2 regions of the Mesorhizobium sp. P2_A8 genome follow, and region 2 is predicted to be linked to the other one. Evidence: predicted binding sites of a transcription regulator. Region 2 holds the regulator's gene; the other holds the start of a gene.

Region 1 (3,416 bases), on a different contig from region 2:
CCAGCCAGCCGGGCCGGTTAGACACGAATGTCCAGGTGCGGATCTGGGCAATGCGATGCGAGAGCGTGTCGATGTCGCCCTCGGTGGTGTCGGCACGGCGCACCTGCTCGGCCATGTAGTTTTCGTCGACATGGCCGTGCCGGGCGAGGTCGGTATAGATCGAAGCAATGAGGTCGGCATGCTGGGCCGGCGCGATCTTGCGGTAGTCGGGCAAGGCACAGGCTTCCCACAGCAGCGCAACGCGTTTGGCATCGGTGGCAAGTGCGCGGATGTCCTCGTCGCGCGACAGGTGCTCGAGTGCCTGCGCATCGACGGCAGGCAATGCCCGCGTCAGCCCCTCGACCGGGGCGTTGGTCTCGATCGAGCGCTTCAGCGCGTCGAGGCTGGCGAAATCGAAATGCGCGGTGCGCCACTGCAGCACCTTCACCGGATCGAAGTCATGCCCTTCGATCTTCTTGATCAGCTCTTCGTCCAGCGGGTCGACCTGGCCAGTGACACCAAAGGTGCCGTCGCGCAGATGCCGGCCGGCGCGGCCGGCGATCTGGCCGAGCTCGGCCGCCGTCAGGTTGCGGTACTGATAGCCATCGAACTTGCGGTTCTGGGCGAAGGCGACGTGATCGAGATCGAGATTGAGCCCCATGCCGATGGCGTCGGTGGCAATGAGATAGTCGACATCGCCGGCCTGGAACAGCGCCACCTGCGCGTTGCGGGTGCGCGGCGAGAGCGCGCCGAGCACGACGGCGGCACCACCCTGCTGACGGCGGATCAGCTCGGCGATGGCATAGACCTCGTCGGCGGAGAAGGCGACAATCGCCGTGCGCCGCGGCAGCCGCGTCAGCTTCTTGGAACCGGCATAGGCAAGATGCGACAGCCTTGGCCGCGTCACCACCGAAACACCCTTCAGCAGGCGCTGCAAGATGCCGTGCATGGTGGCCGCACCAAGCAGCAGCGTTTCCTGGCGGCCGCGCAGGTGCAGGATGCGGTCGGTGAAGATGTGGCCGCGCTCGAGGTCGCCGGCAAGCTGCACCTCGTCGATGGCGACGAAGGCGGCATCGGTCTCGCGCGGCATGGCCTCGACGGTGCAGACCGAATATTTGGCGCCGGCCGGCTGGATCTTTTCCTCGCCGGTGATGAGCGCCACCTTGTGCGCGCCGACCTTCTCGCAGACGCGGCTATACACCTCGCGCGCGAGCAGCCTGAGCGGCAGGCCGATGATACCGCTGTCGTGCGCCACCATGCGCTCGATGGCGAGATGGGTCTTGCCGGTGTTGGTCGGCCCAAGCACGGCGGTCACGTCGCGGCCCGACAGGATCAGCGGCTCGGTGTGTTTCGGCTGAATGTTCATCGACCTGGAAATAAGGCTTTCTGGCCTCTCGTTGTCGGGAGCGTGCCTTAAGTGGCGCGCATGACAGGCGACACATAAGGATTTCGAGCGCGAAGCGAAAGCGGAATGTTCCACCGGCGGCTCGAAGTCGACTGTGTCACGCTCCAGATCGGTTGCGGATTAACAGTTGGAACGAGTCTGGAACGAATAGGCGACGAATCAGTGACTCGACCAGATTCAGCTTTTGTTCACGGCTACATGTGGATTTTTCGACCCCGAGTCTCACCACATGCTGAATCATTGAACTGGCCCGTTTCATGCAGGGCGAGCTTTGTCGTTAACCTTTGCCGGCGAACAACTATAGCCGCTTGGTGCGCCTCACCCAAGGTTATGAAATTGTTGATCTTTCCTAATCCGTGTTAAGGTTTTGGCAGGCGATTCCGGCTGCCATCGTTAACGTTCCGCTCAAAGCCGGAACGAATCGGCGACGAATCAGCGATGCCCGAATATTCCCGTTTCGTTCACCCCAATATCTTGTGTTGTGAACAGCTTGTCCACCGAGAATCCACAGGTTGTGATGGGTGTATCGCACAGGCCAGCCGACGGCTGTTAACCTCTGCGCGCCGGATTATGGCAGGGACCGGCCGGGCGCGTCGAAAGTACAAAGCCGCCAACGAAAAACGGACCGGTTTCCCGGCCCGTCGATCTTGCTGCCCAGAGCGACGCGTCTCTTTTATCTTGACGCAATTCCGGACGGAAACCGCTCCACACTTTTCCTGGAATTGCCTCAGGCGAAATATTGACCGCCATTGGCCGTGATGGTCGAGCCGGTGATGAAGCCGGCATCTTCTGACGCGAGGAAGACGACGCAGCGCGCGATCTCTTCCGGTTCGCCGAGGCGACCGACGGGAATCTGCGGGATGATGCGCTCGTTGAGCACCTTCTCGTCGATCGCCTTGACCATTTCGGTGGCGATGTAGCCGGGGCAGATGACGTTGACGGTGATGCCGGCGCGGGCTCCTTCCTGGGCAAGGGCCTTCGAAAAGCCGATGTCGCCGGCCTTGGCGGCGGAATAGTTGACCTGTCCGGCCTGGCCCTTCTGGCCGTTGATCGAGGAGATGGTGATGACGCGGCCGAACTTGCGGTCGCGCATGCCGCTCCACAGCGGATGCGTCATGTTGAAGACGCCCGACAAATTGGTGTCGATGACCTCTTTCCACTGCTCGCGCGTGATCTTGTGGAACATGGCGTCGCGGGTGATGCCGGCATTGTTGACCAACACCGAGACCGGACCGAGGTCGGCCTCGACCTGCTTGATGCCGGCGGCGCAGCCATCGTAGTCGGCGACCGACCATTTGTAGACAGGAATGCCGGTCTCGGCCTTGAATTTCGCCGCAGCGTCGTCATTGCCGGCGTAATTGGCGGCAACCGAATAGCCGGCGGTCTTCAATGCGATCGAGATCGCCGCACCGATGCCGCGCGATCCGCCCGTGACGATTGCTACCTTGCTCATGCGTTTCCCCTTTTTGGTATCTTGGTATCGCCCTGTTGTCGGGCTTGGCAGGCACTGGATACTGACCGCTAAAGCGCGTCGCGCTGAAATAAATTCAGGCGACGCACTTTGGCTGTTTGTTTTTATGCATGTCGTCTTCCCAAAACCGCTGCACACTTTTGGGTGTGCATTCGCGCCGCCGGTCAGTGATATCGTTTAGAGCGCTTCCACGCACATGGCGACGCCCATACCGCCACCAATGCAGAGCGTGGCGAGGCCTTTTTTGGCGCCACGGCGGCGCATCTCGAAGACCAGCGTGTTGAAAACGCGAGCGCCGGACGCACCGATCGGGTGGCCGATGGCGATGGCGCCGCCATTGACGTTGACGATCGAGGGATCCCAGCCCATGTCCTTGTTGACGGCGCAGGCCTGCGCGGCAAAGGCCTCATTGGCCTCGACCAGGTCGAGATCGCCGACCGACCAGCCGGCCTTTTCCAGTGCCTTGCGCGAGGCGGGGATCGGGCCGGTGCCCATAATCTGCGGATCGACGCCGGCGGTTGCCCAGGACACGATGCGCGCCAGCGGGGTGATGCCGCGCCT
Region 2 (3,416 bases):
CCCTCAAGCCGCAACACGGTACCTGGCCGCGTCGAGGCAACGCCTTCGGCCATATAGAGGTCGGTTGGAAAACTGTCGCCCTCGGCGACGATGACCGACCGGTCAGGCCGCATTGCAAGTGCCGCATGCAGCACCTTGTAGATGTTGATCGAGGTCGTGTCGCAGACCACCGTCTGGCCGGCCGCGGCACCGATCAGGCGTCCGAGCTGGTCGCCGAGCTCGACCGGCATGTCGAACCAGCCGGCGGTGTTCCAGGCACGGATGAGATCCTGCGCCCATTCCTGCGTCGCGGCCTTCTGGATCTCTTCGAAGACGGCGGGTGAAGCCGCGCCAAGCGAATTGCCGTCGAGGTAGATGACCCCTTCCGGCAAGACGAAACGATCGCGCATGGCACGCAGCGGATCCGCGGCATCCATCGCCTCGATTGCAGCGAGATCGAGAGTGGCATTCATGATCGACTATCCCCGCGCATGAGCGTACTCGGATGAGCATCAGGTGAAACCGTTAGCCGATCATGGGCAGTCTCCTAGGCGCTGTCAAACGTTATATATAATTTACGGAACGAGAGGTTTTCATATATAATCGTCGCCCAGGCAGTACGGATGGACGGCGATGCTGGATGACGAGCACTTCTCGAAAACGGAAGCAGCTTACAGGCTGCTGCGTCGCGATATCCTCACGACCCGCCTGAAGCCCGGCGCGCCGCTCAAGCTCAGCGCGTTGCGGAGCAGCTACGGCATTGGCTGGACCCCGTTGCGCGAGGCGCTGTCGCGGTTGGAGGCCGAGCGCCTGGTGACCGCCATCAGCAATCGTGGCTTTGCCGTCGCACCAGTCTCGCGCGTCGAGCTGGAAGATCTGTCACGCGCGAGGCTCGTGGTCGAACTGCCGCTGCTCCAGGAATCGATCGAGAAAGGCGGCCGTGAATGGGAGGATGCCGTTGTCGCGGCCCATTACCGGCTGTCGCGCTGCAAGACAGCGGTCGACGACCCGTCCGACGGCGTGGTGGACGAATGGGACGAAAAGCACGAGGCTTTCCACGCGGCACTGCTCGGCGCGGCAGCATCCCCATGGCTGCTGACCTTCCATTCCACGATCGCGGATCAACTGCGTCGCCATCACCGGTTTCTAGGCCTTGCACCAACCCTGCGAGCGGTCGCTGGCCTGCAGCATGGTTATGAGGAGGCCGTGGCGGCGTTGCGCCAGGCTGTCGCGATCGAACATCACACCGCGCTCATGGAAGCGGCGTTGGATCGCAACATCGAGCGCGCGAAAACCCTGATGATCGCCCACATCGGCTACACGTTGCATGTCTATGTCCATGCTGGCGACGGCAGCACGAACAAGCGGTAATGCAACAGGAACAGGCTAAAGCCGACTTGGTCAATTTCTCCGGCGAAGTTGGCATTTTGGCTTCGTTTCGTTCACGGCAGGCCAACCATCGGTGACGTGACCAAAGCCCTCTCGTTGAGCTTCATCTGTAACGGATGCCAAGCCCGACACAGGGTGGGCCAAAGCCATTAACCATAACATTTTCAATCGAACCAAGGCTGTGGCGGTTGCAGGCAAGCGTGGAACGCCGCACGCTACCGCGCGGCAAATGATTTCAGCCGTCTTAACAAATTCATTAAACTTTAAACGGTTGCGGAACACAACTGGAACAGATAGTGTTTGTTCTGGGTTTGTTTTTCCGATTCCGATTTCAGGTAACCTGGGGGCTGCCATGCTGACGCGCAAACAACATGAACTGCTGATGTTCATCCATGAACGCCTCAAGGAAAGCGGCATTCCGCCATCCTTCGACGAGATGAAGGAAGCGCTCGACCTCGCCTCCAAATCCGGCATCCACCGGCTGATCACGGCGCTGGAGGAGCGCGGCTTCATTCGCCGGCTGCCCAACCGGGCGCGCGCTCTGGAAGTGCTGCGGCTGCCGGACTCGATCGCGCCTGGCCTCAACGCGGCAAAAAAGTTCTCACCAAGCGTCATCCAGGGCAGCCTCGGTCAAGGCGGCCTTGGCCGGCAAATCAAACCGTCGCCTTCGCGGATGCCTTCTGCCGGCAATGACGACGACGTCGTCTCCGCCGTGTCGATCCCGGTGATGGGCCGCATCGCCGCCGGCGTGCCGATCGACGCCATCCAGCACCAGACGCATTCGATCTCGGTGCCGCCGGACATGATCATGGGCGGCGAGCACTACGCCTTGGAGGTCAAGGGCGATTCGATGATCGAGGCCGGCATCTTCGACGGCGACACGGTCATCATCCGTAACGCCGATACAGCCAGCCCGGGCGAGATCATCGTGGCGCTGGTGGATGAAGAGGAAGCGACGCTGAAGCGGTTCCGCCGCAAGGGCGCCTCGATAGCCCTCGAAGCCGCCAACCCGGCCTATGAAACCCGCATTTTCGGACCGGACAGGGTCAAGGTGCAAGGCAAGCTCGTCGGCCTGATCAGGCGCTACTGAGCAGGGCTTGCAGCCGGCTTTTCGGGTTTGCGATAGGGTGGAAGGCCCCTCGCCTCGCGCGAGAATTTGCGTTGCGTGTGCCAGGGCCGGTATGGCCTGTCCACCGCGAAGCTGACCGTTGCCGGCGTCGTCGCAGACTCCCGATCGAAGAAGACGGCGGCGCTGCCTTTGCGAGCCAGTTGTCGCTTGGTGATGACAAGCACCAGCGGATTGTGACAGGGGTCATAGGCCGTGGCGTCATTGATGACGATCAGGTCTGCGAAGCCGCAGGCCTTCCAGGCGTCCTTCCCGTCTTCGACATGCGCGATGATCACACCGGACGGATGCTTGGCGAGACAAACGCCTGACGTGCAGTAGAAAGGCGCGCCCGGCGGCAGTTCAGCGGCATCCGCTATGTCGAACTGCCCCTCTCCTTTGCTGAACACCTCCGGCACGATGATGGTTTCCGATGTCAGCGCGCGTTTCCAGTTGTCGACCGTGAATTCGTTCGGACGGGCGCGGCTGACGGCCAGCTCGCCGCCCCCGATCGGCAACGCAACCAGCCTGGCGTCCTCCGAGATCAGCACGTCCGGTGGGCGCGTATTCGAGACGGTCAACAGGCCGGCAAGCGCAAAGGGAAGGGCTGCGAGCCGCAGCCATGTCGTCGCCATCGTCGCAATGACCAAGGCAATCGCCACCAGCAGGACAGACTGCTGCGAAATCAACCCGACGGCGTCGACCGGCGAGCGCTCGGAAATCCATCCGGACATGGCGATCATCGCCGTCAGGCCCTTGCCCATCACATAAAGAAAGGGGCCGTCGGCACCGAATGGCATCGCCAGAGCACTGAGGACGGCGAAGGGCATGACTACAAGTGACACGATCGGCATGATGGCCAGATTGGCGAACAGGCTGAGCGGCGACACCCGCTGAAAATGCCAGATGGCAAACAGTGCAGTCGCGCCGCCGGCGATGATGG

The links. The regulator LexA, encoded in region 2, represses DNA repair genes until DNA is damaged. The targets are predictions, from matches to a motif close to TGTTCNNNNTGTGTTCNG.
Region 1: the regulator LexA is predicted to act here: its motif matches at 1,513-1,530, upstream of AC1D10_RS04965 (helicase-related protein).

Annotation. Positions count from the first base shown of each region.
Region 1 is NZ_JBFUDB010000001.1:1,017,328-1,020,743, forward strand. Features, by position in the region: gene AC1D10_RS04965 (helicase-related protein) at 1-1,345, opposite strand, end outside; gene phbB (acetoacetyl-CoA reductase) at 2,112-2,837, opposite strand; gene AC1D10_RS04975 (acetyl-CoA C-acetyltransferase) at 3,033-3,416, opposite strand, start outside.
Region 2 is NZ_JBFUDB010000009.1:223,758-227,173, forward strand. Features, by position in the region: gene kynU (kynureninase) at 1-452, opposite strand, end outside; gene AC1D10_RS26225 (GntR family transcriptional regulator) at 613-1,350, shown strand; gene AC1D10_RS26230 (hypothetical protein) at 1,381-1,758, opposite strand; gene lexA (transcriptional repressor LexA) at 1,721-2,458, shown strand; gene AC1D10_RS26240 (ComEC/Rec2 family competence protein) at 2,452-3,416, opposite strand, start outside.